Glaciimonas sp. CA11.2: one gene and its partner. Each later gene encodes a partner of the first gene's protein in a complex. Links are inferred from orthologs where the notes say so. Each region holds a gene or a part of one and is shown in the gene's direction. Other genes may lie near its edges.

The links.
Region 2: the proteins of accB (region 1) and accD are in contact, whole or in part, in a solved structure (PDB 8UXZ), measured with the Escherichia coli proteins. The link is inferred for Glaciimonas sp. CA11.2 from one-to-one orthologs.

The regions. Positions count from the first base shown.
Region 1 is NZ_JAVIWL010000001.1:929,183-945,672, forward strand. What follows is about bases 268-3,017. They hold accB (acetyl-CoA carboxylase biotin carboxyl carrier protein), read left to right. Parts: upstream 268-1,292; coding sequence 1,293-1,742; downstream 1,743-3,017. Other genes in these bases: RGU75_RS03955 (TlpA disulfide reductase family protein), read left to right, coding at 268-572; aroQ (type II 3-dehydroquinate dehydratase), read left to right, coding at 739-1,176; accC (acetyl-CoA carboxylase biotin carboxylase subunit), read left to right, coding at 1,937-3,017. In the rest of the region: RGU75_RS03950 (hypothetical protein), read left to right, coding at 1-48; more of RGU75_RS03955, read left to right, coding at 45-267; more of accC, read left to right, coding at 3,018-3,307; prmA (50S ribosomal protein L11 methyltransferase), read left to right, coding at 3,316-4,251; RGU75_RS03980 (DUF3426 domain-containing protein), read left to right, coding at 4,254-5,741; RGU75_RS03985 (carbohydrate kinase family protein), read left to right, coding at 5,871-6,812; RGU75_RS03990 (hypothetical protein), read left to right, coding at 7,028-7,354; RGU75_RS03995 (peroxiredoxin), read left to right, coding at 7,448-7,996; RGU75_RS04000 (MFS transporter), read right to left, coding at 8,205-9,437; RGU75_RS04005 (helix-turn-helix transcriptional regulator), read left to right, coding at 9,752-10,582; RGU75_RS04010 (glutathione S-transferase N-terminal domain-containing protein), read right to left, coding at 10,647-11,255; purB (adenylosuccinate lyase), read left to right, coding at 11,560-12,927; RGU75_RS04020 (ABC transporter ATP-binding protein/permease), read right to left, coding at 13,124-14,950; RGU75_RS04025 (LysR family transcriptional regulator), read right to left, coding at 15,276-16,193; RGU75_RS04030 (citrate:proton symporter), read left to right, coding at 16,387-16,490. UniProt on the Escherichia coli protein: This protein is a component of the acetyl coenzyme A carboxylase complex; first, biotin carboxylase catalyzes the carboxylation of the carrier protein and then the transcarboxylase transfers the carboxyl group to form malonyl-CoA.
Region 2 is NZ_JAVIWL010000001.1:4,582,641-4,599,324, reverse strand. Bases 13,741-16,684 are described here. They hold accD (acetyl-CoA carboxylase, carboxyltransferase subunit beta), read left to right. Parts: upstream 13,741-14,748; coding sequence 14,749-15,621; downstream 15,622-16,684. Other genes in these bases: folC (bifunctional tetrahydrofolate synthase/dihydrofolate synthase), read left to right, coding at 15,749-16,684; trpA (tryptophan synthase subunit alpha), read left to right, coding at 13,786-14,583. Outside these bases: RGU75_RS20030 (PQQ-binding-like beta-propeller repeat protein), read left to right, coding at 1-1,917; leuC (3-isopropylmalate dehydratase large subunit), read left to right, coding at 2,362-3,762; RGU75_RS20020 (entericidin A/B family lipoprotein), read left to right, coding at 3,746-3,916; leuD (3-isopropylmalate dehydratase small subunit), read left to right, coding at 4,012-4,659; leuB (3-isopropylmalate dehydrogenase), read left to right, coding at 4,829-5,899; asd (aspartate-semialdehyde dehydrogenase), read left to right, coding at 6,015-7,148; RGU75_RS20000 (hypothetical protein), read left to right, coding at 7,494-8,045; RGU75_RS19995 (FimV/HubP family polar landmark protein), read left to right, coding at 8,042-10,231; tRNA pseudouridine(38-40) synthase TruA, read left to right, coding at 10,413-11,231; RGU75_RS19985 (phosphoribosylanthranilate isomerase), read left to right, coding at 11,416-12,084; trpB (tryptophan synthase subunit beta), read left to right, coding at 12,323-13,588.

The DNA.
Region 1 (16,490 bases):
ACAGAGCAAGTAAGAGCCACACTTTCAAAGACAAACGATACCGAATGAAAAAAAAATTGTTCCTATATATACCGATTGCGATCCTATTTTGCGCTATCGGCGTCTATTTCAATCTTCAACGACTGACACCATCTCCTCCTCAAGCGCCGGCTGTTGCTAATCTATTCGCTCAATCGATGGCAGACACTAGCGGTAAGCAAACGCCGTTATCCCAATGGAAAGGGAAACCGCTCATAGTGAATTTTTGGGCGACCTGGTGCGGCCCTTGCGTCGAAGAAATGCCAGAATTGAATGCATTACGCACTGAACTTGTTAAAAAAGATATTCATGTGATTGGCGTCGGTATTGACTCACAAGAGGCGATCGCTAAGTTTGCTGAGAAATATAAAATTACCTATCCTTTATATGTTGCAGGAACAGACGGCACATCTCTCTTGCGACAATTTGGTAATGCCGCTGGCGGATTGCCATTTACCGTATTGATCGGCGCTGACGGGCAGGTAAAAAAGACTTACCTTGGAAGCATTAAATTTGATGAATTACGCAAAGATTTGTCATTATTGCAGCACTAAATAGTTGATTATTAGCAATTAAAATAACTATCGTCTGCGCTGAGATAATTGGGATTTATGGACGCGAAAAAATAAACCCAATCGAACCATAACAAAATTCCGCTTGCCAGTTAAAGTCATTTAACGGCAAAATGCGCCCAACGTCGTCAAACGAAGCACGATCTCCATGGCAAAAAATTTACTTCTCCTCAATGGTCCTAACCTGAATTTGTTGGGCACGCGTGAGCCAGAAGTCTACGGATCAACTACGCTAGCAGATATTGTGCTCGCAGCGCAGGCTCAAGCAGCCGATGCTGGTGTTCGCCTGGCGCATTTTCAGAGCAACCACGAAGGTGCGCTGATTGATCGTATCCATGCCGCAAAAGCTGAAGGGGTAGATGCTATTGTTATCAACCCCGGTGGACTGACACACACCAGTGTTGCATTGAGAGATGCATTATCTGGCGTGGCAATACGCTTTGTGGAAATGCATATTTCCAATATTCACCAACGAGAAGAGTTTAGGCATCACTCTTATCTATCAGGCATTGCCGTTGGCGTCATCTGCGGGTTGGGCGTAGAGGGTTATCGCATCGCGATTTCGTTCGCAATCGATCAACTTTAGGCTTACAAACATTAATTCGTACCAAACGGATGGTTCTGCCTACTAAAAAACAAGAATGGCAGTAATTCATTCGTTAACACTTTTTATTCTTAAAACATACACTGAAGGATTGCATTATGGATTTGAGAAAACTTAAAACGTTAATCGACCTAGTCGCTGAATCGGATATCGAAGAGCTGGAAGTCACCGAGGGTGAAAGCAAAGTACGTATTGTTAAGTCATCGCACAATCAGGTCGTGATGATGCAACCGCAAGTTGCTCAACAACCGTACCAGGCGCAAATGGCGGCACCAGTCAGCGCGCCAGCGGTAGAAGTCCCTGCGGTCCCAGAAGGTCACATCGTCAAATCACCTATGGTCGGCACGTTTTATCGTTCGTCAGCTCCAGGCGCGGGAGTATTTGTAGAGGTCGGCTCGGAAATCAAGGAAGGCGAAACGTTGTGCATCATTGAAGCGATGAAGCTGCTGAATGAAATCGAAGCCGACGTTTCTGGTGTGGTGAAAAAAATTCTGGTGGAAAATGGCCAACCGGTAGAATTCGGTCAACCTTTGTTTATCATCGGTTAAGTTCGCGCCAACGGAGAGTTTATTCGGGAGAACCGAATAAACTTGCGGACGGCATTGAGCATGATACCGGCGTATTTATGTAGACAGCGGCTCTTCTCAGAAGTGTCGTCGTACGCCTTTCACGCATCTGCCGCCCGAACGCTTGATATCGTTCGAATTAACGCTTAAATACTAGCCACGGAATACCATTTACTATGTTTGAAAAAATTCTCATCGCCAATCGCGGCGAAATTGCTTTGCGAATCCAGCGCGCATGCCGCGAAATGGGCATCAAAACCGTGGTGGTCCACTCAGAAGCTGACCGCGACGCCAAATATGTGAAGTTGGCAGATGAATCAGTTTGTATCGGCCCCGCACCCTCAAGTCTTAGTTATCTAAATATGCCAGCGATTATTAGCGCGGCAGAAGTAACTGATGCTGAAGCAATTCATCCCGGCTACGGTTTCCTATCCGAAAATGCCGATTTTGCTGAACGTGTTGAACAATCCGGTTTTGTCTTTATTGGACCGCGGCCAGCAAATATCCGCTTGATGGGCGATAAAGTCTCCGCCAAACAAGCAATGATCCGTGCTGGCGTGCCATGCGTTCCAGGTTCAGAAGGCGCACTGCCAGACGATCCGAAAGAAGTAATTAAGATTGCTCGTAAAGTCGGTTATCCGGTCATTATTAAAGCATCAGGCGGTGGTGGCGGACGCGGTATGCGTGTTGTCCATACGGAAGCAGCATTGGCTAATGCCGTCACGATGACAAAAACTGAAGCTGGCGCAGCTTTCGGCAATCCAGAAGTCTATATGGAAAAATATCTGGAAAATCCGCGTCACGTGGAAATTCAGATTTTGGCCGATCAGTATAAGAATGCCATTTGGCTCGGTGAGCGCGACTGCTCCATGCAACGCCGCCACCAAAAAGTGATTGAAGAAGCACCAGCACCGGGCATCCCGCGCAAAGTCGTTGAAAAAATTGGCGATCGTTGTGCCGAAGCCTGTCGCAAGATGGATTATCGCGGCGCTGGGACGTTTGAATTTTTGTATGAAAACGGTGAGTTCTATTTCATCGAAATGAATACACGCGTCCAGGTTGAACATCCGATCACCGAAATGATTACCGGTGTTGACATCGTTCAAGAGCAAATTCATATCGCTGCAGGCGAAAAATTGCGGTATCGCCAACGCGATATTCATCTGACCGGTCATTCGATAGAATGTCGCATCAACGCCGAAGATGCGTTCAAGTTCACGCCATCGCCGGGTAAAATCCTCACGTGGCATGTCCCGGGCGGCCCTGGAATTCGGGTTGACTCGCATGCATACGCTGGCTATTACGTACCGCCACACTATGATTCAATGATCGGCAAGGTGATCTCATACGGCACTACCCGCGAACAAGCGATCAAGCGCATGCAAATTGCGCTCTCCGAGATGGTAGTCGAAGGTATTAGCACCAATATTCCACTGCATCGTGAGTTAATGATCGATGCGCGCTTTATTGAAGGCGGTACCAACATCCACTATCTGGAACATAAACTGGCCGAAAGACCGGATTTACCTAAACCTGAAAAGAAGTAAGGCTGCACATGAGCTGGACCGAAATTGTTATAGAAGTAGCGCGCAGTCACGCTGAAGCGTTGTCAGACGCATTGATGGAAGCTGGCGCATTATCGGTCTCAGTGGAAGACGCGGACGAAGGCACGGCAGCCGAACAACCTTTGTTCGGCGAACCGGGCATGGAACCGGAAGAAGCAGCATGGGAGCGGAGCCGTGTTGTCGCGTTGAGTGACGTCGACGTTGATCATGACGCCATTGTCACCGCCGCCGCATTAGCGTGCGGCTTGCAATCAGCACCGGAATACACGTTGCGCTCGGTTGGCGAGCAAGACTGGGTACGGTTAACGCAGTCACAGTTTGCTCCCATTCATATCGGTAAAAATATTTGGGTCGTGCCAAGCTGGCACGATGCGCCTGACGCAAATGGACTGATCCTGGAACTGGATCCCGGCCTCGCATTCGGCACCGGCAGCCATCCGACCACACGTTTGTGCATGGAGTGGCTAGAAACCCATCTTGGCGAACAAAAGGTGGAGTCTGTACTCGATTACGGATGCGGCTCAGGTATTTTGGCGATGGTAGCTAAAAAACTCGGCGCAGCGAGCGTCATTGGGGTGGACATTGATCCCCAGGCGATCGTGTCCGCGAGCGACAATAGCGCCCGTAATCACTGTGATATTAATTATTATTTGCCAGATGATTTCGTGAAACGCGCAGGACAAGAGACATTCGACATCGTCGTGGCAAACATTTTGTCAGGTCCGTTACAGCTGATGTCTGCGATGTTGTGCGCGCGCATTGCACTTGGCGGCAGCCTCACGTTGTCAGGCGTTTTAGCAGAGCAAGCACAGGACGTCATTGCGGCTTATGCACCGTGGATAGAGCTGACGGTCTGGCGCGAGCAGGATGGCTGGGTTGCATTGTCGGGCACTTTACCGACAGTGTCAGCTGGATTACCTAGGTAATTATGGCGCTGGCGACGCGATGCCCCCATTGTCAGACCACCTTTCGGGTCGCTAATGATCAATTGAAATTGCGCGCAGGGTTGGTCCGATGCGGCTCCTGCCGTGAAGTGTTCAATGGCATCGAACACTTGGTAAGGCCAGACCATTCAGCGCCGACCGAAATCCCTATAAGCCTAACAGCTAAAGACCATAGCGATCCGTCTCAAACGACGCCTGCATTTCAGGCCTCAACAGCTTTTCCAGATCGCACCACATTTTCAGCACCTGCGCCAATTGCTCCAGAAATAGTACTGACAAAAACCTCTTCCACTGCCATCGCCAACAGTAAGTGGTTTGGGCCGCTGGAACGTCGTCCAGTTTATTTACCTGATTCAGCACAACCGCCGTCGTCGACTTCTGAATATCTGTCCTCGGCGCTTTCGTCAACGCTATACTCTCCGCCAACTAAACCTCTCGCATTCACAGAGGGCGTGGAAGGCCATCCGTTTGAGCCAACGTTTGCGCCATCTTCAGATCAGGACGTTAAGCCAACCGAAGTAGAAGCGCCAGGCGAAGCGACCCCACAAGTTGGGGTTGACGTTCAGCATACAACTTCTGCGACTAGCAGCATAAAATTACCAGATGTGTGGCATCGTCTTCAGACCAACGAACCAGATCTAAGTGGAATAAATAGTCCGGTCGACGAGGAAGACCCGTTGCAGCGGATGACCTTATTTCAGGTAGCCTCTGGCAATTCGCCTCATGCTGAAAACGTATTCTTGCCGGACGGCACAGATACTGCTGAAGATGAAGAGCTTGATCGACTGATTGACGAGCTGCAAAATAGGCACTGGAATGGAAAAAAGAAGAATCCGCCAGAGCCAACCATTGAGAGTGGCGTAGACGTTACTTTCAAGGGCCGCAGCAATGAAACCAGTCAAGAAAACCCGCGCCAGGCCGACCAAGGCATGCACGATGTCCTAGCAGAACCGCGATTTATGCAGCAAGCAAAACGCAAACAGCGTGTCGGCGGCGTGGTTCGGACCTTCATGTGGATCGCTAGTGTGATCCTGACCGTTGGCTTGATTGGACAAACGGGTTATCGCTATCGGGATCAACTCGCGGCAAGTGTCCCCATGCTCAAACCATTACTGCAGAGCGCATGCGGCAAATTTGGATGCCAGATAAACTTACCAACCAGCATCGACGATATATCGATCGAATCTAATGAACTGCAATTAATCGCGCCTGCGCGTAATCTGTTTGCCTTAACATTGCTGATGCGTAATCGCAGCAGCACGGCGCAAGCTTGGCCAACAGTCGAACTGACATTGAATGACGCTAGCGAAAAAGCGATAGCGCGACGTGTCTTTGCGCCAAGCGACTATCTAACGACCGTGGCGGATACAGCAGATGGATTCCGCCGTAACACCGAACATCCCGTCAAATTGACGTTTGAACTGTTACAGTTAAAGCCATCCGGATATCGGGTTTACCTCTTTTACCCATAGTTTCTGCGCGTCAACTACCAAATTTTAAAGTGGGTATTCTGATCTATTTTCGGCATTATTGCTAAACTGATTACCGAACTGATTTACAACCACATTCCAACCGATTTCTCCTTATTCTGAAAACCACCTATGACATCCCTCATCTCCGGTTCATTAGCTTACGACGTCATCATGCAATATCCGGGCCGCTTTGCGGATGCCCTTCTGCCGGATCAATTGCATAAAATAAACGTGTCCTTTTTAGTACCCACCATGCGCCGGGATTTCGGCGGGTGCGCTGGCAATATTGCTTACAATTTAAAATTGCTGGGTGGCGAACCATTGATCATGGCGACCGTTGGCAATGATGCGGCCCCCTATCTGGAACGGTTGAAACAGTTGGATATTTCATGTGCCGGCATTCGCACCATCGACTCCATCTACACCGCACAATGCTTTATCACCACGGATGCAAATAACAACCAGATTACCGCTTTCCACCCAGGCGCAATGACGCACTCACACGAAGTGACCATGGCTGATTTAAGCACGCGTAGCGCTATCAAATACGCCATCGTCGCACCGGATGGTCGTGACGGGATGCTGCAACATGCTGAGCATGCGGTATCACATGGCATTCCGCTGATCTTTGATCCAGGCCAAGGTATGCCCATGTTTGACGGCGCGGAGTTGCGGCGTTTTATTGATTGGGCAACCTACATTGCGGTCAATGATTACGAGGCTGAATTACTGACTTCACGGACAGGTCTGTCGCTGTCACAAATTGCTGATCAAGTAACTGCGCTGGTGGTGACACGTGGCGAGTTAGGAGCGGATGTCTTTACCGGTGGCAACAAAGTCACGATTCCTTGCGTGGAGGCTGAACGCTTGCTAGATCCGACCGGATGCGGCGATGCTTTCCGCGCCGGAATATTATACGGACTTACAACGGGTATGGACTGGCCTACGATTACGCGACTGTCCAATTTAATGGGTAGTATAAAAATCGCGGAGCAAGGACCGCAAAATCATGCTCCAACTCGCGCAGAAATCGATGATCGTTTTCAAAAGGCATTTGGTTACCAATTGTAAAATGATAATCAAAGTTTAACCGGAAATCATGAGGGCGCTCATAACCCGAAGCTAAATTGCGCTTAAATAGCTACTATTTAAGCGAAGATCAGAATATTTCGCCCCTTATCGTGGTTCATTGCATTTTTTTCATTGTTAAGATCAATAAAAGCCGCTTATGAACTTCACCTGTCGTTCCGCGTCCAATATTGCATCACGACAAGGAAGCAGGGATCATGAAAAAAATTCTTTTATTAGGCGCCGTGGGCGCAATGCTGCTACTCGCTGGCTGTGTTGCCGTCCCTTATGACGGTTATGGAAACTCCGGCTACGGTTATGGCGGTGGCTATACGCCTTATGGTGCGGTAGATGGCGCCTATGTCGGCGGGGGCCCCGTTTACGCAGCACCAGCAGTATCGTTAGGGTTCGGATACTCTAACTTTGGGTACAGCCCGTATCGCTGGGGTAACGGTTGGCATGGTGGTCGCGGCGGCGGATGGGGTCACGGCGGGCGCGGTGGAGGTGGACGTGGCGGAGGCGGTCATTGGGGCGGCGGACGCTAAGAGTCTCCGCAGCAATCAAAATCCAGTCGACAAAGCAACGTTAAGGCCGCATGATAACCAATACTTTTAATGGTTATCTCTAAAGGAATTGACATGAGACGATGGATTGCCGCACTAGCTGGACTTGTGGTGAGCGCGACTGTAATCGTGTCTGCGCTGGCAGCACTGAAAGTTGGCGAAAAAGCGCCCAACTTCACCACCGATGCATCTTTGGGTGGCAAGGTCTTTACTTATTCTTTAGCCAATGAGCTGAAAAAGGGGCCGGTCGTATTGTATTTTTATCCCGCGGCATTCACTAAAGGCTGCACGATTGAAGCCCACTTGTTTGCTGATGCAACCGATAAATACAAGGCTCTCGGCGCGACTGTAATCGGTGTTTCCAACGACAATATTGACACACTCAATAAATTTTCTCTCAGCGAATGTCGTAGTAAATTTGCTGTTGCAGCCGATACTACCCAAAGCATCATGAAGTCATACGACTCAGTTCTGCTATCCAAGACCAGTTATGCCGATCGCGTATCTTATGTTATTGCCCCGAATGGCAATATTATTTACGAATACAGCAGCTTGAGCCCTGAAAAGCACGTTGAAAATACAATGCAGGCATTGCAGCAATGGGTCACGAACAATAAAAAATAATTTAACGTTGAGTATTGTTGCTAAAGCATACAAAAAAGCGCGCTTACGATGAGTAAGCGCGCTTTTATATTTCTAGCTTCCAAATCTGCATAAAGGTAATAGCTTCAGGTGTGGCTATCGACAGTCGTAAATTGACAATAATCTTGCTTCTCATGCCAATTATTACTGTTGACATCCTGCTGTCGCGCCACCTTGAGCGGTTAGCTTTTTAGCTAGCCACCGCTTTTTGTCTGTGCGCATCAAGATTAGGTAGAAAAGCCGCGAATAACCCAATCAAAGGGAGGAACGAACACACCTGATAAACAAAGTGAATATCGGTCATATCGGCTAATTTACCCAAAGCTGCCGCGCCAATCCCTCCCATGCCGAACGCAAATCCAAAGAATAAACCAGACACAGTACCAACTTTGCCCGGCACCAACTCCTGAGCGAATACCAAAATGGCTGAGAACGCAGAAGCCAGAATTAAGCCAATCACAACCGTCAAAATGCCGGTCCAGAACAAATTAGCATAGGGCAACATCAGCGTAAAAGGCGCAACGCCTAATATCGATACCCAAATCACCAACTTGCGCCCGACGCGGTCGCCGATTGGACCGCCCAGCATTGTGCCAGCCGCAACCGCAAACAAAAATATGAACAGATGCACTTGCGCCGACTGCACTGACAAATGAAATTTATCAATCAGGTAAAAAGTAAAATAGCTGCTCAAACTAGCCATGTAAAAATACTTAGAAAAAATGAGTAGCAGCAAAATACCAATTGAAAATAGTACTTTTTTGCGTGGTAAAGCAACGAAGACCTGATGTGCTTTGGCGCTCTTTTTTATCCGCCCCTGTTGTTTGTACCAGTTGCCAATTTGCCATAACACTGCAATGGCTAACAACGCCGCCAACGAAAACCAGGCAATGCTGGTTTGTCCGTGTGGAATAATAATCCATGCGGCCAGCAACGGTCCCATCGAGCTACCCGCATTGCCGCCGACCTGAAATATTGATTGCGCCAGACCGTGCCGCCCACCTGACGCCATACGCGCTACACGCGATGACTCTGGATGAAAGATAGATGATCCAGTACCGACCAGCGCCGCTGCGACCAATAACACCCCAAAACTTGGTGCCATTGCCAACGTTACCAACCCGACCAGCGTGAAACACATTCCTGCCGCCAACGAATACGGCTTTGGATGCTTGTCAGTGTAGAGACCAACCACTGGTTGCAAAATCGAGGCAGTAATCTGATAGGTTAAGGTAATAAGCCCGATTTCAGCAAAACTGAGGCTAAAGTTAGCCTTTAACAACGGATAAATCGCCAGAATCAGCGACTGAATCATGTCATTCAAAAAATGGGCAAAACTGATCGCGCCTAGAACGCGAAAGCCGGTTTTTTCCGAACTTTGCTCTTTCTGCGAAACGGGTAATTGATTGATAGCTGTTTGCATGGCGAGTAGAAAAAAGTATAAAAACTGATGGTGGAAGGCATAAGCTCAATAAGGCTTAGGGCCGACGGTGCCAGCAACTTGCCTCAACATTTGCTGACTTTGACTTAATCCTGATCTTGTTACGCTAATTTTCTCCCTGATAACTTTTGGATGGCCGGGCTTAACAACTCTGGTATCAGGCGAAAATCACTTTTAAAGCGAACAGATTACACCGCTACTCACTGCAGTGTAAGCAAAAACACGGCGACTGTTTTAAGATAAAATGTCATCTTCTATCGTATTTCTGCCATTCGCTCATACCGATTGCCACCATCATGCCAATTCCAATACTGACTCATACCGAGACAGACCTTAGAGATTCGGTGCCGGATCAACGTCACCCTGTTCGGATGCGAGCACGCGATCTTGCCGCATCTGCGGTATTGCACCCGCATATGCACGCTTGGGGTCAAGTCACATATGCGCCTGAAGGCACGCTTCGTGTTTCAGTCGGCAACAGCACGTGGATCGTACCGCCGCTTCGTGCAATCTGGATTCCTCCGCAAGTCGTACATGAAATCAAGACCATCGAGAAAGCACAGTTGCGTGCACTATATATCCATACCAGCGCCACACCATTTCAGGGTGATCAATGCATCGTTGTGGAAGTTTCCTCGCTGTTGCGTGAATTGATCGCTGCATTAACGTTAGTCGATGCTGACAAGGAGAGCGTGCGTGAATCGCTTCTAAGCCAACTTATTTTGAACGAACTGACGCTCGCAGAGACACAAGCGATTCGTGTCGCGTTACCGACCGAAAAACGCCTGGTGACGCTATGCAAGGCGTTGCTTAACGATCCAGGTTCTGCGATGACACTTGGTGATTGGGCACAACGGGTGGGCGCATCTGAAAGAACGTTAGCGCGTTTATTTGAGCGCGATTTAGGAATGACATTTGGACAATGGAGGCAGCAAATCAGGCTTGCGCACGCAGCACCGATGATCACCCGTGGCATGCCACTCTCTTTGGTCGCTGCCGAATTGGGCTACGCTAGCCAATCCGCATTTTCTGCAATGTTCAAGAAGACGTTTGGAGAGTCACCATCGACTTTTTTCACGACTAAAAAAAGTCAGCTACCCACTAAGATTAACCATCCGAATGAGTAGTCGAAATACTTTTACTCAGCTTTTTGCTGCGCCTTTACTGCACAATCACTGAGCTATGGTGTAATTATTGTGGCGCAGTATCTTTAAAAGATGGACGCTCTGATACTTTATCAACCAACTTCGCAAGCGTAGGATAAGTCTCGCGCCATTCGATTTCAGGAAATCTAAAGCTGATCCAGGCCAGTGCGCAACCGACAGCAACGTCCGCCAGCGTGTAATGATTACCTGAACAAAATGGCTTCTCGCCCAAACCGGCCGCCATCGCTTTCAATCCCGCATCAACCTTGCTGCGCTGACGCGCAACCCACGCTTCACTTTGATGTTCGACGGGACGTTGCAAGCGCTCCAGCCGCATTAAGATTGCCGCATCCGACACACCGTCGGCTAATGCTTCCCAGCATTTAACTTCAGCACGCTCGCGAGTGTTCACCGGAATCAATTTACCGACCGGGGTCAGGGTGTCGAGATATTCAACAATCACATGTGAGTCAAACATCGCGCCGCCATCTTCCATCACCAGGCACGGTACCTTGCCCAGTGGGTTGGATATCTGAATCGCGGTGTTATCAGACCAGACGTCCTCCAGGACAAAAGTATAGTCGAGTTTTTTTTCCGCCATGACAACGCGGACTTTACGCACGTAGGGACTACCTAGAGATCCGATCAGCTTCATATGCTACTTATAGAAATAATTGGCCCCGATTATAACTCGGGGTTTATCATTTTCGGCAACTCCCATCACTGGCCGACATGCAAAACAACAGATCATCACCCTCGCAAATGGTAAAATTCGACTCTGGTCGTGCCTGCGGCAATGCAGAAGTTGTTGGTTATCCTAGACTTCCGGATCACGCGCATCGCAGTAACATCGTACAGAACACGCAATAGCGATGGTGCTCGCTCAATTGACACCAATACAATAGTTTCGCCAAAGAAATTCTCGGCGCTTTGATTCACACTTTCTGATCTTCACTACCATGCCCCTTACCGCACTTTCTGCCTTGTCTCCGCTAGACGGTCGTTATGCCGCAAAAACCGACAAACTGCGCCCGATCTTGTCTGAGTCCGGCTTCATGCACCACCGTGTCAAAGTAGAAATATCGTGGTTGCAAGCTCTATCTAACGCTGGTTTTACCGAAATCAAACCGTTTTCGGCAATCGCAAACGCACAGTTGGATAGGATAGCCGCTGAATTTACTGAGTCAGACGCCGCGAGAATTAAAGAAATAGAAGCAGTCACCAACCACGACGTAAAAGCAGTGGAATACTGGCTTAAAGAGCAAGTCAAGGACGTGCCCGAACTCGTCGCAGCATCGGAATTCATCCATTTTGCCTGCACCTCAGAAGACATTAATAATACCTCCCACGGTATGATGTTGAAGGCAGCGCGAGACACTGTTTTGCTGCCATCGCTACAACAATTAATCGCCAAGCTCACCGCAATGGCGCACGAGAACGCCGAACTACCGATGCTGTCGCGCACGCATGGTCAACCGGCAAGTCCGACAACGCTTGGCAAGGAAATGGCAAACGTCGTCGCCCGCCTTCAGCGTGCCGCCAAGCGTATAGCTGATGTGGAAATACTGGGCAAAATGAATGGTGCAGTCGGCAACTACAACGCCCACCTTTCTGCCTACCCAACATTTGATTGGGAAGCATTCTCGAAAAATGTGATTGAACAACGCCTCGGCCTGATTTACAACCCCTACACAATTCAAATTGAGCCACACGATTACATGGCGGAACTGTTTGATGCGGTTGCCCGCACCAACACGATATTGCTCGACCTGAATCGCGATATTTGGGGCTATGTTGCCCTTGGTTATTTCAAGCAGCGCCTTAAGGCTGGTGAAATCGGCTCGTCGACAATGCCGCATAAGGTCAATCCTATTGACTTTGAAAACTCCGAAGGCAATCTGGGTATGGCCAACGCTGTACTCAAACACATGTCGGAAAAATTGCCGGTCTCGCGCTGGCAGCGTGACTTGACCGACTCCACCGTGCTGCGCAATATCGGTGTCGGACTTGGCTATTCGCTGCTGGCTTATGACAGTTGCTTGCGCGGCCTGAACAAGCTGGAAGTCAATCCATCCCGCCTGGCGGAAGACCTTGATGCAACGTGGGAAGTATTGGCAGAACCGGTCCAAACCGTGATGCGTCGCTATGGTATCGAAAATCCCTACGAGCAATTAAAGGAACTAACCCGTGGCAAAGGCATTTCCAAAGACGCATTGCGGACGTTCATTTTGACACTGGCCATTCCGCAAGAAGCAAAAGATCTTTTGCTGGCAATGACGCCAGCAAATTACATCGGCTATGCAGCTGAACTTGCGAAGAAGATTTAATAGAAACGTAGTTTAGGTTGCTGCGTTTCCCTTGCCCGACAAAAAAATGGCTACTTACGGTAGCCATTTTTTTCGACTTAATATTTTAGGACTATAAAAATAGTCGCACCATAAAAAGTATTTTGAAGCTCTTGACCCGGCGTAACCAAATCAAAAACAAAATCATTCGATTAAACTGACCGGGTGTGCAAACCCGTCAAACCACCGGTAGCAGCGGCGTTTCGGAAGCATCCAGCCAACCTTCCATCGCCCCGAGCCGCCATTTTCCACTGCCAAGCAAGACCAATTCCTGGGCGTGGAACATCGCTAAACTGCTCCTATGCCCAACGCTGACCATGATCAATTGCGGCAACGATTCGCGCATTAATTGATACATCGCATGCTCCAACCCTTCATCCATTGCCGAACTCGCCTCATCGAGAAAAACGACTTGCGGTCGACTCAATAACACGCGGCCAATTGCCAGCCGTTGTTGTTCACCTAGCGATAGTATTTGCGTCCAGTCAGCCGGATCATCGAGCCGCCCAATCAAATGTCCGAGTTGGCACTGGCGCAGCACTTCAGCTGCGCTATCATCGTTAAGCACAAGGTTTGGATAATGCAAGGCGGTACGCAGCGTACCCAAAGGAAGATACGGCTTTTGCGGTAGAAATAAAGCGTGCTCAACGTCCGGACGTACCACATCGCCCTCAACGTAAGGCCACAATCCAGAAACTGCACGCAACAATGTAGTCTTTCCGACACCCGAACGACCGCGTATTAGAAGCGACGACGCTGGCATCAAACTAAAACTTAGATTTTCTACCAACGCCACCTGCGTTGGCGTTTTGACCGTCAGCCCGTCGACGATAAACGCATTCTGTTGATAATCGATCTGAGCGCCCGGTAACTGTTGTGCGGCGTCGATCGAATCAAGGAAGCCTGTAAGGCGATTCATAATCGCCCGATAGCTTGCAAAATCATCATACGCATTACGGAAAAACGAAAGCGCATCCTGGACTTGCCCAAATGCTTGCGCCGTTTGCATCATGTCGCCCAACGTAATCTGTTTACTGAAAAAACGTGGCGCTTGAATGATTAGGGGAAACACTACCGCGATCTGACTAATGACGAGATTCAAGCCTTGAAACTTCAGGGATCGAGAAACGATCGCCCACATGTTGCCAATCAAATTGCCGAAACGGATACCCAACGTGTTGCGCTCAACATTCTCACCACGAAAAAAAGCGATACTTTCCGCATATTCGCGTATGCGGACCAATGCATAACGAAAATCCGCGTTAAATTTTTCGCTTAAGAACGCTAATCGCATCAATGGATGACCAACTTTTACTGCAAAAATTGTGGCGATCAGTACGTAAATATAAACCACAAATACCATGCCGCGCGGGATCTCAATACCAAACATTGCCAGCGCGCCAGACAAGCCCCATAAGATAATACTAAACGAGAAGAGTGAAACGACCGAATCCAGCACGCCCATCGATAAGGTCAGCGAACTTGACACAAAACCTTCTACATCCTGCTGAATACGTTGGTCGGGGTTATCGATTTTTTGCGCAACAAATTGTGTGCGGTGATAGGCTTGATTGGCCAGCCAGCGATCCACCAAATTGTTGGTAAGCCACACGCGCCAATGAATCAAAAAAGCCTGCCGCACATAAAAATTAACTAACACACGGAAAACGTGAACGGTAGCCAAGATGGAAAAAATCATCATCATGGCCCAAAACGTTTTGGCATCCAATTTTTGCAACGCACTGTAAAGACCGTTGCTCCAAAATGAAAATAGAACAGTCATTCGCACCGAAGAAAGGGTCAGAATAACAATCCCAACTAACCAGATTAATGGTTGCTTACTTCTTGCAGGATTAAAAAAATCCGCTGTTAGCCGGCTAAACTGTTTCCCCCAGGTTGTAAAACGCGCCAGAATCAGCACGATCAGGGTCAAGCAGATAATGCTGATAACGAAAGCCTTACTGATCCATATCAGGCTTTCCAGCAGCGCATTATTCCAATCCATCTTTACTCCTGTCCGCTAATCGCCAATTGGCGCATCATTTTTTTGAATATTGATTTACAACAATTCTGTACAAAAATCCAATGCCGACAATGCCAAACATTTTTTGGTGGATAGCGTTATGACGATAGGAGCACGCCTCAGTTCACGACCGATCTAATTATGCCTGTAGACTTAATATCTTGCTTTTTTATACGCTGGATCTCATTCAATAGATGTAACGGAGCGCTCTGGTTACGGCATGTCTTCTCGGCTAGCGCTACCATCATCTTCGCTGGATAATTGCCTGAAAGAGCCGATTAGCTAAACGGTCAGCGCAGAATCGAGATCATAGGTATGGATCTGGCAATGCAGGGTTTTGAAAGCTTGCCACGATCAAATCGAACATTCCCCGTGCGGCGATAGAGAGATTGCGATCCTTTTGTTTCACGATATATATCGGACGGATTACGCCCTCGGTTTCGACCGGAATCGCCTTCAGATTCAACTGTCGAAATTGGAATAAAGTGAGCGCAGGAACCAAGCTTATGCCCAAGCCGTGCTCGATTAGCCCCGCTACTGTCGCTAAATGCTCGACTTCGAATCCCGTATCGTTGACCGCTATATTGCGGATAAGAAGATCGACCTTTTGCCGCACGCTAGTGGACTTCGCCAGGTGAATCAAATCGCAGCCGGTTAAGTCGGTTAAGGCGATACTCGTTTTTTCCGCCAAAGGATGATCCCGTCGGCAAACGAGGTAAAACGGATCACTGCAAAGCGTTCTCGTCTCAAACTCCATCAAACGAGCGCCAGGTGCGGTCACCACCAGATCGACCTTTCCCAATCGCAACAATTCCAGACATTGATCGGATAGCGCGTCATAAAGCTGAACGCTAATCCCCTGAAATTGTTTTTTATACGCCGCAATCACCGCCGGTAAGCCATTGGCGGCCAACGATGGCAGTGCCGCCATGGATACCCGTCCTTTACGGCGAGCCACGTAATCGGCCATATCCGAAAATGCGGATTCGATATCAGCAACAAGACTGCGCGCCACTTCCACAAAAATTTCACCTTCTGCAGTGAGTGTGACGTTACGTGTATCGCGCTCGACCAGTTGCGTACCGACTGTCGTCTCCAATTTTTGAATCACCACGCTAAATGCCGACTGCGACAAATGGCATCGCTGCGCCGCCCGCGTAAAATGCCGGCACTCGTTGAGGGCAAGAAACGCGTGGAGTAACTTTGTGGAGATATTAGGCTGCATACGTTCGGCTCAACGATAGATTGAGAAAAGTTAGTGTTCGCTACACCCACCACTCGCATTTTGATTTGACGGTCAATTAATCTCAATTACCGATTAATTCATCTAAAAATCTAATTTTACAATATAAATAAAGCCATTCAGAATATACCCAAATGCTACCTAGATAAGCATATTTAAAAAACCTGGAGACAACATGCTGGCACTGCTCGGATTTATCACGATTATCGTATTGCTGACGATGATCCTCACCAAAAAAATGTCGCCGTTGGTGGCGCTTATTGCCATACCAATTATTGC
Region 2 (16,684 bases), 3.7 Mb from region 1 along the record:
GATAAGTTCTTTGACTTGGCATTAGATGCAGGGGGTGATGTATATGCTGGCCGAACCAATCATAGCGCTAAAGCAAGACACATCGGTATGCTCGGGTTCAGCGATGTAGAAGATCAATTTAAGCTTAAGTGGAGTCTAGATTATTTGACCGAATATCCTACCGGCCACAATTTGGAAGTCCCTTATTATCACAATCGGTACAGAAGCTTTACAGGGTTAATTGTTAAAGATAACACGGTCGTAGCAAGACTATTTGATAGTAGTTTGCTGATATTTGTGGACACGCGTACTGGAAATGTATTAAGGACGACCCCACTTGAGCCTTTGTCCAAGATGTCAACCCAGCATGTAGACACAGCGGCATTGGGAGAGGATGGGACGCTTTATTTCAATCGATGCAATGCGGTATCAAGTTCCGTATCTGAACATGAATTTTTAGGCGTTGGTTTTAACGATGGTTTGATAAAATGGCAAAAACAATTAAAAGGTGTCGGTTGTACTAAACCGCAGTTTAACGAATATTTTGAGGTTTTTTCTCCTGTCATTGATGCAGCCGGTGTAGCGCATATTTCTACTCAGGAACAAGGGCATTTCAACGGCGCCAACTTTACCGTCGCAGAAAATGGTGATGCATCTAAGGGAGTCAGATTACCTATGCGCTCGCTGCAGTCGGCAGTGGGTGACAACGGTGTAATTTATACACTTGGATACAAGCAGGCCAACTATAACTCTACGCAAACAGAATATGGTCTTTACTCTCTTAATGCAGAGTATCCTGATCAACCGGCTCATTTACTTTATAGCTTTAAGTCCGATAGACGATATATGGGGGGCTTGTTAACGGAGCCGGTGATCGCTGGCTCCTCGATTTATTTCGCCGACTCCGCAGTCAACGGAACACGTTACGCGCTTTCTGCACTCACATTGGACGATAATTCCCACGTCCCGCGCTGGACTTTTCCATTTGGAGAAAGTACAACCTATCATTATAAAGAACGCGTTACCGCAACGCCTGCAGTTAGCGCTGGGGGACTTCTCTACGTTGGCACAACAGAAGCGCTGTATGCGATTGACGCTGCAACGGGCGAGCAAAAATGGAAATCATCTGAAAATCGTAACGCCTCTCAATTAACGATAGGCAAAGACGGCACTCTTTACGCGATTGCCTGCGATGATACTTGCATTGTGGCGATCAAGGGCGATGGCACATCTCTGGCTAAGGGCCCATGGCCGAAGGCACGAGGCGACGCTGCTAATACAGGACGGGTCTCAAAAAGTATCGGGGAACCGGCGGCTAGTCTTTCCTGGATTAAAGCTGGCCAGATCAATGCAACCGGCGATTTGCCTGTCGGCAGTACGGTGACCGTTACTGCGACTAAGCCGAACGTTAAACCAACGAGCATCGACATCACTTTGCCGAGCGGTAGTAATACCCATTATCGCTGGCCTAAGTACGTGGCTGATCAACTCAATAACACCACGTTGTTCCGCGCTGGTGTCGAACAAAAAGATGGTTCGTTTGCACCGCAATATAGCCAGTACCTCAACATGATTTGGTCGCAATCCAAAGATGCGAAAATAACGGTGACAATTAAGCCGGCTACCGGGGACGCTCCAACCTGGAAAACGGTTAGCGCGATTATCTCAACCGGTGACTTGGCGGTAGGTAGCCATATTCTTATTTCGCTTACCGATCCCGAAGGACATCACTCGCAAAAATCATTTGCAGTGACAGCGGGTGCGAACGGGCATTATGAATGGCCTAAACATCTGGCAGACTTCATCAACGGAACATTTGACGCGGTGCGCGCAGGTGAGATGATCGGCAAAGATGCCTTTACGACGCTCAAAAGTCAGTACCGCAACACATTGTGGGTTCAGCCCGGCTATCACGCCGAATTGACTTTCGTAAGCTAACAGTTCGTTTTTGACGCAGCTTCCTGTCGACCTAGAAGGAAGCTGCGCTTGAGCTTATTTGTATTTTCTCTCGAATCGCTTTGAACTTTTTCAATAAACTCCTCCTCTTGAGTGAGGAAGGGTGTTCAATAATGATGTTTCAGTCGTGATAATGCAAAAGGAACGAATTATTTGTATTTATCGAGTGATGAGATCGGTAGTTACTGTATTTAATATCAAAAAAATAATTATAAAATAGTCAATAAATAAGATTTTGCCGGATGGTTTGAAAAAATTTAAAAATTTCAAACATCACCCGCAGAATTTTCTATTTACAAACGGTTTCCGCACATGAGTGATGTTTTTATGACACCGTGGCGCTTTTCAGCTAAATTTGAACTCCCCAACTATGGCATAATCATAGGCTAATTTCACTGTTTAGCGCGTCCAGATACGCGATTGATCATGCTAAAAACGCTCTACGACAAATTATGGGAATCTCACGTGGTCCATGCTGAACAAGATGGCACGGTAATTCTTTACATCGATCGTCACTTACTGCATGAGGTGACGAGTCCTCAAGCTTTTGACGGACTTAAGCTAGCCGGGCGCACGCCTTGGCGAGTTCCTGCTAATCTAGTTGTGGCCGATCACAATGTTCCCACTACTGATCGCGCCCATGGGATCGTTGATCCAGTTTCGCGTCTTCAGGTCGAGACTTTGGATGCCAATGCCAAAAAATATGGCCTGACTTATTTTGCCATGAACGATTTACGTCAAGGTATCGTCCATGTGATTGGACCTGAGCAAGGTGCCACCTTGCCGGGGATGACAGTTGTCTGCGGCGATTCGCATACATCAACGCATGGCGCATTTGGCTGTCTGGCCCAAGGTATTGGGACGTCTGAAGTAGAGCACGTATTGGCAACTCAGACGCTATTGACCAAAAAATCCAAATCGATGCTTATACAAATCGACGGTGTGATACCGAACGGCGTCACTGCTAAAGATCTGGTACTAGCGGTAATTGGCCAGATCGGTACTGCTGGTGGAACTGGTTATGCGATTGAATTTGGTGGTTCAGCAATTCGTTCTTTGTCGATGGAAGGCCGAATGACAGTTTGTAATATGGCGATTGAGGCAGGTGCGCGTGCTGGCATGATTGCCGTGGACGACACCACTATCAACTATGTCAAAGGGCGACCATTGTCACCAGTTGGACCACATTGGGAGCGGGCTATTAGTTACTGGCGTACGCTGCACTCTGATGTCGGCGCCAAATTTGACATGGTGGTTACACTGAATGCTGCCGAAATTAAGCCGCAAGTGACTTGGGGCACTTCACCAGAGATGGTGGTGCCGATTGATGGCCGCGTGCCGGATCCCGATAAAGAAAAAGATCCGACCAAACGCGATGGCATGGAAAAGGCGTTGGCTTACATGGCGCTGAAGCCAAATACCGCGATGGAAGATATTCGCATCGACAAAGTGTTTATTGGCTCATGTACTAATTCTCGTATTGAAGATTTGCGTGCAGCAGCGGTAGTGGTTCGCGGCAAATTCCGTGCATCAAATGTGAAGCTGGCGATGGTTGTTCCCGGCTCTGGTCTGGTTAAGGAACAGGCTGAGCGCGAAGGCCTGGATAAAATTTTTAAAGATGCTGGTTTTGAGTGGCGCGAGCCAGGATGTTCAATGTGTCTGGCCATGAACGCCGATCGCCTTGAGCCAGGTGAGCGATGTGCATCAACTTCAAACCGCAATTTTGAAGGTCGCCAGGGTAATGGTGGGCGTACACATCTGGTAAGTCCGGCAATGGCCGCTGCAGCGGGAATCGCAGGTCATTTTGTTGATGTACGATCCCTATAGAACGTTTATTTGTACCTTTGATTTCGTAAATATGAAAAAAATTATTGCTTTATGTCTTCTTGCTGCTATTTCTACTTCAATGGCTGGTTGTAATACATTTCACGGTTTCGGCCAAGATGTCGAACATGTGGGCGAAAAAATGCAAGGCAAGTAATTTTCAGTAGCGATTATGTGTTTAATTGCACTGTGTTTTACGTTGTTATTGTCTCTTTGTCGCTAGCTTGAAGCGCTTTATTTGGAATAAATGTGATGAATAAATTTACTGTACTGGATGGTTTGGTGGCACCGTTGGACCGTGCTAATGTCGATACCGATGCCATCATACCGAAGCAATTTTTGAAATCTATTTTGCGTACCGGATTTGGGCCGAACTTGTTCGATGAATGGCGCTATCTGAATCATGGCGAGCCAGGAGTGGATAATTCAAAACGACCGCTTAATCCGGACTTCGTACTGAACCAGGAGCGCTATCAAGGCGCTTCGATTCTCTTAACGCGCAAGAACTTCGGCTGTGGGTCGTCGCGTGAACATGCGCCGTGGGCGCTGGATCAATATGGTTTCCGCGTTGTAATCGCACCAAGTTTTGCCGATATTTTCTTCAATAATTGCTACAAAAACGGTTTGCTACCAATTGTTTTGCCGGAAACGCAGATTGACGGCCTGTTTGATGAAGTGAAGGCGTTTCCTGGTTACCGCCTGATTATCGATCTCGAAAAACAATTAGTGACGACCTCGAACGGTAGCGTGAGCTATCCGTTTGAAGTGGGCGAGTTTCGTAAGTATTGTCTACTAAATGGCCTGGATGACATTGGACTGACACTGCGTCAGGCCGACAAAATTCACGAATTTGAAGATCGTCATTTGTTTGAGCAACCATGGTTAGCCAATACGATTTGATGCAGTTGCGTTTATGCAATGATTCTAAATATGCACAGTAGTATCTTATGTAGATGGTTTTTTTGGCTTGCGCTTGGCGACTATCCTGAATGGCTAGGGCGATAAAAATATATCCATCGACTGCGCGTTATTATTTCAACGTTTCTTTGAACTTATTTAAATACAAAACATGAAAATTGCAATTTTACCGGGCGATGGTATTGGTCCTGAAATCATAGAGCAAGCGGTGAATGTTCTTAAGGTACTTGGTGAAAGTTTCGAAATGGAAACAGCCTCTGTTGGCGGAGCTGGTTATGCCGCACACGGCCATCCTCTTCCAGAAGGCACACTTAAATTAGCAAAAGAGGCGGATGCCATTTTATTCGGCGCAGTGGGTGATTATCAGTACGACTCACTAGAACGTTCGTTGCGTCCTGAGCAGGCAATTCTTGGTTTGCGTAAGAACTTAGGGTTGTTTGCCAATCTTCGTCCTGCGATTTTATACCCAGAATTAGCCGGTGCTTCAACGCTGAAGCCCGAAGTCGTATCAGGTTTAAATATCTTGATCATTCGTGAATTGACCGGCGATATTTATTTTGGTCAACCGCGCGGCGTACGTACGGCCCCTGATGGTGCATTCAAAGGCGAGCGCGAAGGTTTTGATACGATGCGCTATGCTGAGACAGAAATTCGTCGGATTGCGCACGTTGCCTTTCAGACGGCACAAAAACGCGATAAGCGTTTAACAAGTGTCGATAAAGCGAACGTTCTTGAAACCTTTCAGTTTTGGCGTGACATTGTAACGGACGTCCATAAAGAATATCCGGACGTCGCGCTTGAGCATATGTATGTGGACAATGCAGCGATGCAATTGGTCCGCGCACCAAAAAAATTCGATGTCATTGTCACGGGCAACATGTTCGGAGACATTCTGTCGGACGCAGCGGCGATGCTGACCGGTTCAATTGGCATGTTGCCATCCGCTTCATTGGATGCCAATAACAAAGGTTTATACGAGCCTTCACACGGCTCAGCGCCTGATATTGCAGGTAAGGGCATTGCTAATCCATTAGCTACCATTTTATCGGCTGCGATGATGCTGCGGTTTTCCTTGAATAAGGCAGAACAGGCTGATCGCGTTGAGGCGGCAGTAAAGAAGGTCCTGGCGCAAGGTTTGAGGACGAGTGATATTTACGAAGCGGGGACAACAAAAGTCAGTACAACTGAAATGGGTCAAGCCGTATGTAAGGCTTTGGCTTAAGTTACGCGACTAAGAAGGTGTAGAACCCTTCTTTTGTGTTTTCATTGTATTTTATGTTTTCTTAGTATTTATTGACGTTACGGGCGTTTCCCCGTTCATGTTTTAGGGAATGATGATGAAGCTGGTTGGTTTAGTCGGTTGGCGTGGCATGGTTGGTTCGGTCCTGATGCAGCGAATGCAGGAAGAGGGCGATTTCGCCCATATTGAACCGGTATTTTTTTCAACTTCAAATTCAGGCGGACCTGCGCCTGCATTGGCAAAAAATGAAACAACATTAAAAGATGCTAATGACATTGAGGCGTTAAAAAAATGCGAGATCATTATTACGTGTCAAGGCGGTGACTACACTAGTGATATTTTCCCAAAACTTCGTGCGTCCGGATGGAGCGGTTACTGGATTGATGCAGCATCAACTTTGCGGATGAAAGACGATGCCATCATCGTGTTGGATCCTGTCAATTTGAATGTCATTAAAGATGGACTGACGCGGGGTATTAAAAACTACGTAGGCGGCAACTGTACCGTCTCCTGCATGATGATGGGCCTGGGTGGATTGTTTCAGCATGATTTGATTGACTGGATGACCTCGATGACTTATCAGGCAGCATCTGGTGGTGGCGCGCAACATATGCGTGAATTGTTGACCCAATTTGGTGCAATCAATGCAGAAGTCAAATCATTGCTCGACAATCCTGCGGCAGCGATTCTTGAAATTGACCGTAAAGTATTGGCTAAGCAGCATAGTTTTTCTGCAGACGAAACCAAGCAGTTCGGCGTACCCCTTGCCGGAAATCTAATTCCATGGATCGATAAGGATCTCGGTAACGGAATGTCTAAAGAAGAGTGGAAAGCCGGCGCAGAAACGAATAAAATTCTCGGCCGTGGTGAAGGATTTAGCAGTGGGAAAAAACCTATTCCGGTTGATGGGTTATGTATCCGTGTCGGTGCCATGCGTTGCCACTCGCAAGCTCTCACCATCAAATTGAAGAAAGATGTGCCGCTTGACGAAATTAACGACATCATCGCTAGTAACAATCAATGGGTAAAGGTTGTCGAGAATAGTCGTGAGGCCTCAATGCGTGACCTGACGCCAGCTGCAGTCACCGGTAGCTTAACGATTCCAGTTGGCCGCTTACGCAAACTGGAAATGGGTGGTGATTATCTTTCGGCATTTACTGTTGGTGATCAATTACTGTGGGGAGCTGCAGAGCCTCTGCGCCGCATGCTGCGAATTGTGTTGGATAAATAAAAAAGCGAACTAGTTCAATTGCGACTTCCGTCTTTTTGTTGTCTACAAGAGGCGGCTTAAGGACGGAATAATACAATTGTTGATGTTCATCCCTGTCCAACGATAGATTTTCATGGCATTGTTTTATTGGTAATTTTAATGCGACCAATACTATTCGTGATTTGTTGCCAGACTGGTAATCTACTAAATATCTAATGAATCGGCCTAGCTCGACTTTTTGGGCAATATTAATGTTTTAAAACTCAGGAAATAACATTGATAAAACGCAAGATTTGTCTTCTAACTTACGCCAACGGAATGTCTTCAATGCCACTAAACAAGAGTTTACATTCATCGAGCAAATTAATGTCCGTTGGTTTAAAGACAATTACATCAGCAGTCATTTCTTCCATGGTAATGATGGCCGGAGCACATGCCGCTGGGTTTGGTAAGTTAACGATCTTGTCGTCGCTAGGCCAACCACTGCGTGCTGAGATTGAATTAACTTCCGTGGCCAAGGATGAGGAGTCGCAATTAGTTGCAAAATTAGCGTCTGCTGATGCATACAAACAGGCCAATATCGATTTTAATCCCGCATTATTATCTCTCCAATTTTCGATAGATCAGCGTGGAGTGCGTAAATTCGTACGCGTAACTTCTACGCAACCAATTAACGAGCCATTTGTTGCAGTGTTAATGGAGTTGGGCGGCACGAATACGCGCGTTGTGCGGGAATATAACGTCTTGCTCGATCCCGCCAGTTCTCACGTGGCGCAAAGTGCACAAATTACTGTACCAGTTCGCCCATCAGCAGTGGGTCCCACAATAGCGTCTGCGCCATCTGGTGCGGACGCTGCCGCGTTTTTGCCCGGCGCGAGAAATGATCGCTCGTTTCCACGTTATAGTGAAAAAAAATAGCTCAACCTGATCACACTGAATCTCGCACAGCCAAAACATCAGCTCCCGCTGCTACGGGTGATAAAAAACGCGCTGGAGATTACCGGGTAAAGAAAGGCGATACGCTTTATCAAATTGCGGATACCAACTTGCCGGACGGCGTGTCAATTGATCAAATGTTGGTCGCCCTGTATCGCGGCAATCAAAATGCATTTATCAATAAAAATATTAATCGTTTGCGTAGCGGTCAGATTCTCTCAATTCCCGATGCGGACAACGCACGTACCGTTTCTTCAGCAGAAGCTAGAAGTGTAATTCTGGCAATGTCGAAAGACTTTAACGGATATCGCAATACGCTGGCTGGTCAGTTGCTCACGGCAACGCCGCGTGCTGGCGATGAGGCAAAACAGAGTGGTGGCGGTAAAATCACTGCGAAAGTGGAAGAGCCGGCAAATCCTACGAACGACGCCAAAGACAAACTGAAACTATCACGCGCTGGCGGCACCTCTAAAGCGGATGCGAAATTGGTTGCAGCGACTGAAGAGCAAGTTGCCCATGAAAAAACAAACGTTGAAGCAAATACTCGGGTCAAGGAACTAGAAAAAAATATTAACGACTTACAAAAAGTCATAGATCAAAAAAATAAGAATTTAGAGGAGTTGCAAAAGCAAGCGGATAGCTCTGGAAAAGCTTCGGCTGCCCCATCTGTTGGTGCATCTCCTCAAGCTGCCCTCGTAGTTGGGTCAACACCGTCTTCGATGATGCCCACTGTGGCAGGTGTCGCCCCTAATGCACCTTCTATTACTCCTGTGTTATCAGTTGCGGCGGTAGCTGACGCTTCGCCACCCAAGCCTACTCAGCCCAAGCAGATTCCGAAGTTGGCAACACCCTCTCCTGAGTCCAGCACCTTAAGCGGTTTAGCGGATAATCCTTTGCTATTACCTGGTGTCGGCGTGTTGGCATTGCTATTAGCAGCCCTTGGTATCAGCAGACTGCGTCGCAACAAGCAGCAGGTGTTTTTAGCTAATGGTGGAAGGTCGCAGGGCACCTCGGGGATCAAGTCGAGCACATTATTTGGTGCGGCTGGAGGGCAGAGCACTGATACTAAAAATAGCGTATTTAATTCTAATTTCGTACCTTCGGTTAGCGATCTTGATACGAATGTCGATCCTGTAGCTGAAGCGGACGTTTATATCGCTTATGGACGTGACTTGCAGGCAGAAGAAATTTTAAAAGAAGCGTTACGCGGACAGCCAACGCGTGATGCGATTCGCGTTAAATTATTAGAAATTTATGCGGCGCGTAAGGATGTGCGGGCCTTCGAAATACTAGCTAGCGAACTCTACAGTCTAACAGTCGGGAAGGGGGAGGATTGGCAGCAAGCGGCGGCGTTAGGAGTGACGATAGACCCTACTAATCCATTGTATGGGCGAGGAGATTTGCCAGAGCAAGTAGTTAGTAAAGCAGCATCGATAACTGCTCCTACGCAACCAATGGAAGGACTTGAATTTAATGCGCCGCGAGTTATTCCTGGACCTTTGAATACACAAAGTCGAATACTGGATGTCGAGGAGGTGGCAGTTCCGATATTACTCACTCCGTCGCATGTAGATGCTGATCCACTTAAAGATATATTGGAACCAGACGACAAGCCAGATCTGGATTTTGACTTTGCGCCCCTAGATGACCCTGTCGATAAGAGCCATCATTCGGCGATCACGATGACGACACCTGAATCCGCTAAGGCGATTCTGGAATCTCTGGATTTTGATCTTGAAAACAAAGCGTTGACAGGCTCTGATTTTAGCGTCACGGGTTCGTCTGCTGAAACTGGCGTACAGTATAAACATATTCCATCAGACCCGACTGTAGAGGTATCAGGTGGGGTTCCAACTCTTCTGGAGCCTGTTATTCCACTATCGAATGTAGCATCAACCTTCGTGATGGCTGCTCCCCTGGAGTTCGAGTTTTCAGCTATGGATCTTGATCTTGTCAATGTGGCTGATAAGCATAGTTTGTCAGAGGAAATATTGAAGGCTCCTCTTGTTATGAACAACACGGAAATGGCGACTAAGCTTGATCTTGCTGCTGCTTATCAGGAAATTGGTGATAGTGAAGGCGCGCGCGAATTACTAGAAGAGGTATTAAAGGGCGGTGATGTGGGGCAGATAGCAACGGCGAAAGCGTTATTGGTAAAGCTTACGTAAAAATGTTGGTGAGCATTTTTTAATTTGAAGTGCTAATAATATTTGGCAATTAACGGGCGCAGCGTTATGCTGGCGCCCGTTTGTGTTTAAACGCAGTGTTTTTTTTTGCGATGGGTTCCTAGTCCAAATTGTTATGGCCTTTTTTGTCTTTTAATGGCGATATTTTTTAAGTGGAGTTGGTGTGAGGCGAATCGTTCTCGGCGTGCAATATGATGGCACTCCTTGGCAGGGGTGGCAAACGCAACCTAGCGGCAAGACCGTTCAGGATCGGTTAGAGCTTGCCTTGCAAAAATTCACGCAGGGTAAAGTTTCGACCATTTGCGCTGGGCGTACTGATTCAGGTGTTCATGCGCTTGAACAGGTGGTGCATTTTGATACCCCATTGGCGCGAGACGCATCGTCTTGGGTACGTGGATTGAATGCTTTTTTACCGCCATCCATCGCGGTACGTTGGGCTTGCGAAGTACCGCATGCTGAAGTAACCGACCACGTTGATGGTGACCAACAATTTCATGCACGCTTTAGCGCAACTGCGCGTACTTATCATTACTTACTTTACAACCATCCAATTCGATCGCCCTTGTTGGTGAATAAGGTGGGGTGGGCTTTTCGCCCACTTGATCTGGCGTTAATGCAGGCGGCCGCAGAGCACTTTGTTGGCACGCACGACTTTTCAGCTTTTCGAGCCATCGAATGCCAGGCACGTTCTCCTGTTCGTACTATGCATGAGGTAAATATTGCCCGCAGTGGTGATCTGGTTGTCTTCACCCTACGCGCAAATGCATTTTTGCATCATATGGTGCGTAATATGATCGGCTCATTAATTTTCGTTGGCATCGGAAAACAGTCCCCTGAATGGATAGCGGACTTACTTTTACAGCAAGATCGGAGTCGGGCCGCGCCAACGTTTATGCCGGACGGCTTATATTTGGCGAAAGTTGAATACGACCAAAAATGGAAACTACCGCAGCAACAAAGTAAAATATTACCTTGGTTATAATCCGTATATAGTCAAAACAGATCAATATTTATGGCCAATATTGACGTTATTTGCGGAGGTTCGTCATTGGAGCTCAGAGTGAATAAAGTGGATGCCTAAAGCACTCCTTTGCTAAGTTTTGTGTGAATCTCTGCGAAATAGATGATTCGTATCTATTTTTACTCATATTATTACCTCTATAAACATGATCCAGCGTACCCGAATCAAAATTTGCGGTTTGACACGTGAGCAAGATGTTGCGGCAGCGGTTTCTGCTGGCGCGGATGCTATAGGCTTTGTTTTTTATGCAAAAAGTCCACGTTTTGTTTCGCCTCAACGAGCAGCGCAACTAATTGCTACATTGCCACCGTTCGTTACTGCGGTAGGATTATTCGTCAATGCGACGGCCGATGAGGTCGCTGCGACAGTTGATGTGGCCCCGTTGTCTTTGTTGCAATTTCATGGTGACGAATCGGTTTTGCAATGCAATGAAGCAGCTAAACGTGTCAATCGCCCTTTTTTGCGCGCAATGCGTGTAGGTGCTGCAACAGTCGCCAGCGATTTGATAGAGTACAATCGTACATATCGATCTGATGGTCGGCTATTTGCCGGTTTGTTGCTCGATACCTTGGTAGATGGTTATGGTGGTAGCGGAAAGGTTTTTGATTGGTCTCTCATCCCAAAAGAACTCGCGCCTCAGGTCGTTTTAAGTGGTGGCTTGAGCGTACAAAACGCGACTGACGCGGTGGTACGTGTTCGTCCTTTTGCGGTCGATATCAGCAGTGGTGTCGAACAAGAAAAGGGCGTAAAGGATCCCGCAAAGATCCGTGCTTTTATCGAAGCCGTACGTCAAGCAGATACAGTGCCTGAGTAAGTTTTGTTCGCAATCCACTGAACCGCGCGAATTCTGCGGTGCATGGTGCGGCGAGTCCTATTATCTTTAGTGCATTGTGGGTGCTATATTTGCCAGCAGTATTAACTGCAGATTGTTGGCTACGGTTTAAGACGAGATCTATTGATAGTGCTCAGTATTTTTTGCGCACTTTGAGGTGACTAAATGCCCTCAATAAAAGTCAATCAGCAGTCAATCAGCCATTTTCAGAAAGAAAAAGATGAAAGAATTAAATCCGCTTGAGCACTTTGCTGAGCGCCAACCACCCGCCACCGCGACCTTACAGCAAGCTGCACATTACAATTTGCCTGATGCAAGGGGTCACTTTGGTATGTATGGCGGCAGCTTTGTGTCAGAAACCTTGACACTTGCCCTCAAAGAATTGACGGAAGCTTATGCGCACTACCAGTATCAACCGGAATTTGTTGCTGAATATGAAAGTGAACTGAAACATTTCGTTGGTCGCCCAAGTCCGATATATCACGCTAAACGCTGGTCTGAGCAAATGGGCGGTGCACAAATTTATTTCAAGCGCGAAGACTTGAACCATACAGGCGCCCACAAAATTAACAATGTGATCGGACAAGCATTGCTGGCCAAGCGCATGGGTAAACCTCGCGTGATCGCGGAAACCGGTGCGGGACAGCATGGTGTCGCAACAGCTACGATCTGTGCCCGTTTTGGCTTGGAATGTGTGGTTTATATGGGTAGTGAAGACATCAAGCGTCAAAAACAAAATGTCTACCGAATGAATCTGCTAGGTGCCACAGTCGTGCCTGTTGAATCAGGATCAAAGACATTGAAAGATGCGCTCAATGAAGCGATGCGAGATTGGGTGACGAATGTTGAGGATACGTTCTATATCATCGGCACTGTTGCAGGACCACATCCTTATCCGATGATGGTTCGTGATTTTCAGTCTGTCATTGGTGAAGAGTGCCTGATACAGATGCCGGAAATGATCGGTCGCCAACCGGATTATGTGGTCGCGTGCGTCGGCGGCGGTTCAAATGCAATGGGTATTTTCTATCCTTATATAGACCATCATGACGTCCGTTTGATCGGTGTTGAAGCGGCGGGTGAAGGATTGGCAAGCCGCAAGCACTCAGCCTCATTGACTGCTGGTTCACCCGGTGTTTTGCATGGCAACCGAACATATTTGCTCCAAGATGCGAACGGTCAAGTTATTGAAACGCATTCGGTTTCTGCCGGCCTGGACTATCCGGGCGTTGGTCCTGAGCACGCATGGTTGAAGGACTGTGGTCGTGCGACCTATGAGACGATCACTGACGATGAGGCGCTTGATGCATTTCACACCTGTTGCCTTATTGAGGGAATTATTCCCGCTCTGGAATCCAGTCATGCGTTAGCCTACGCTGCCAAACTTGCAGCGACTTTGCCGAGAGATAAAATTATTTTGGCAAACTTGTCTGGTCGTGGTGACAAGGATATGCATACTGTGGCTGAGCGGTTGAAGTCGGCATAGCGTTAATACAAAATCGCCACCATGGGGAAACCCGTTGGTGGCGATACGCTCTGATCTACATGATCATGATTTGCCGAACGCAGACTGAATGTATTTCGATGGATAGATTTTAAGCGATTTATCTCAAACAACTTGTTAGGCCGAGCTTGTTCTGCTTAATTTAATCAATAGCTCACGAAAATTTTTCTAAGACAACCATGTCACGAATCCAGACTACGTTGGCCGCACTGGCCGCAAATAACAAAAAGGGTCTGATCCCGTTTATCACCGCTGGTGATCCAGATCCAGAGTTGACCGTACCATTGATGCACGCTCTGGTCGCTGGCGGTGCCGACATTCTTGAGTTGGGTGTCCCATTTTCTGATCCAATGGCCGAAGGCCCTGTTATCCAGCGGGCATGCGAACGCGCGCTTAAATTCAATGTCAGCCTGCATGACGTGTTAGGGTATGTACGGGTTTTTCGGCAGACCAATACCCATACGCCAGTCGTGTTGATGGGATACGCTAATCCCCTCGAACGGATGGGCGTGGATGTTTTTATTAGTGCTGCAAAAGAAGCGGGCATTGATGGCACCATCGTTGTCGATTATCCACCCGAGGAGTGTGAAGAGTTTGCGCATAAGATGCGCCTCAATGGCATGGATCCTATCTTCCTGCTCGCGCCGACTTCTACTGAAGAGCGGATCAAGCAGGTTGCCGAAGTTGGCGGTGGTTTCGCGTATTGCGTATCGCTTAAGGGCGTGACGGGTTCGGCTAATATCGATATCGCTGAAGTCACGAAGCGCATCGAAGCAATTCGCAAGCACGTTAAGTTGCCTATTGGTGTCGGTTTTGGTATTCGCGATGCAGCTACCGCTAAAGCAGTGGCGCAAGTAGCGGATGCAGTTGTCATCGGAAGTCGCATTATTCAGGAACTTGAAAATACCCCGCGTGAGCATGCTGTTGCAGCGGTGCAAACATTTATCAGCGGTATTCGGAAAGCTTTGGACGAATAATTTCCGTCGTACTCGCGCAGGCCTGGTTAATGGCGTTAACAAAAATTTGCTAAATTGGCATTTAATCTTCAATCACTAAGTTTGTGTAGAAACAGCGATTTACTATCGCTGTTTTTTGGTTGAAGGTACAATTCGGCAAGTAAAAAATATGAAGGAGGTCGCTCTATGAGTTGGCTTGAAAAACTACTCCCGCCCCGTATCCAGCGCAGTGACTCGGCAACCCGCAAATCGATCCCGGAAGGACTGTGGGTTAAATGCCCTTCCTGTGAAGCGGTGTTATACCGGACTGACCTGGAATCCAACATTCATGTCTGCCCAAAGTGCAGCCATCATTTGCGTATTCGCGCGCGTGACCGTCTGGATGCGCTTCTGGATGCTGGTGGACGCTATGAAATTGGCCAGGAAACATTGCCTATTGATACGCTTAAATTTAAAGATAGTAAAAAATATCCGGATCGCCTCAAAGCGGCGATGGAAGCTACCGGTGAAACCGACGCACTTATCGTGTTGGGTGGCGCTATTATGACGTTGCCTGTTGTGGTCGCCTGTTTTGAGTTTGAGTTTATGGGTGGCTCAATGGGCTCTGTTGTCGGTGAGCGGTTTGTTCGCGGTGCACAAGCTGCGCTTGAGCAAAAAGTACCGTTTATCTGCATTACAGCGACCGGTGGAGCGCGTATGCAAGAGGGTTTGTTGTCGTTATTGCAAATGGCAAAAACGACAGCAATGCTAACTAAATTGTCGGAAAAGAAATTACCGTATATAAGCGTCTTAACTGATCCGACCATGGGTGGGGTATCTGCGTCATTTGCATTTATGGGTGATGTTGTGATCGCGGAGCCGAAAGCGTTAATTGGTTTTGCTGGTCCACGCGTGATCGAAAATACTGTGCGCGAAAAACTGCCTGAAGGATTTCAGCGGTCTGAGTTTCTAGTCACTAAAGGCGCAGTCGATATGATCGTCGATCGACGCAAGATGCGCGAAGAGATCGCGCGTTTGCTAGCCTTATTGCAGAATCAACCAGCCGAAACGCTCGCTTGATGTGTTTTTTTTGATCTGAGCTGATGATCGACATTTGGTTACAGAAATTGCCTGATTGATATTACTCAAAATCTGATAGCCCGAATCGCTTTCTGTTCGGGCTATTGTTTTGTTAAATGACTAATTTATGCCTACATCGTTAACTTCTCCACTCGCAGCAAGCCATCCCACCACGTTAGACGATTGGCTTGAACTGCTCGAGTCGCGCCACTTTAAAACCATTGATATGGGCTTGGATCGTGTCAAGCTCGTAAAAGAACGACTCAACCTCAGGTTTTCTTGTCCTGTCATCATGGTCGCTGGAACCAACGGAAAAGGCTCAACATGTGCGATGTTGGAGTCAATGCTATTACGCGCTGGCTACAAAGTAGGGCTGTACATCAAGCCACATTTCTTGAAATTCAATGAACGCGCGCAGTTAAACGGCGAGTCAGCCTCTGACGATGTGCTGATTGCCAGTTTTGAAGCTGTTGAAGCGCAACGTGGAGATGTTTCGCTAACGTATTTTGAATTTACGACCCTTGCCATTATGCATTTGCTTGCCTCTGCCGATCTAGAGGTGGTGATATTGGAAGTTGGTCTGGGCGGGCGTCTGGATGCTGTCAATGTGATTGATGCAGATATCGCCATTGTGACCAGCATTGATATCGATCACACTGATTACCTTGGTGATACCCGGGAAAAAATAGGTTTTGAGAAGGCGGGTATTTTCCGGGCTGGAAAAACCGCTATTTGTAGTGATCCAGTGCCGCCTCAATCACTTATTGACCATGCCATTGCAATCGGCGCTGATCTTTGGTTACTGGGTCGTGATTTTAACTACACTGGGGATAAGCAGCAGTGGAACTATGGTGGACGCACCCAGCGTCGCAACTCTCTAGGCTATCCAAGCCTTCGCGGTGCCAATCAATTGTTGAATGCATCCGCAGCATTAGCAGCATTGGAGGCTTTACGTTACCAATTACCAGTTAGTGCCCAAGAGGTGCGAACCGGACTTGTGACTGTGGAGTTGCCGGCGCGTTTTCAAGTGATGCCAGGACAACCACTCGTGGTATTAGACGTG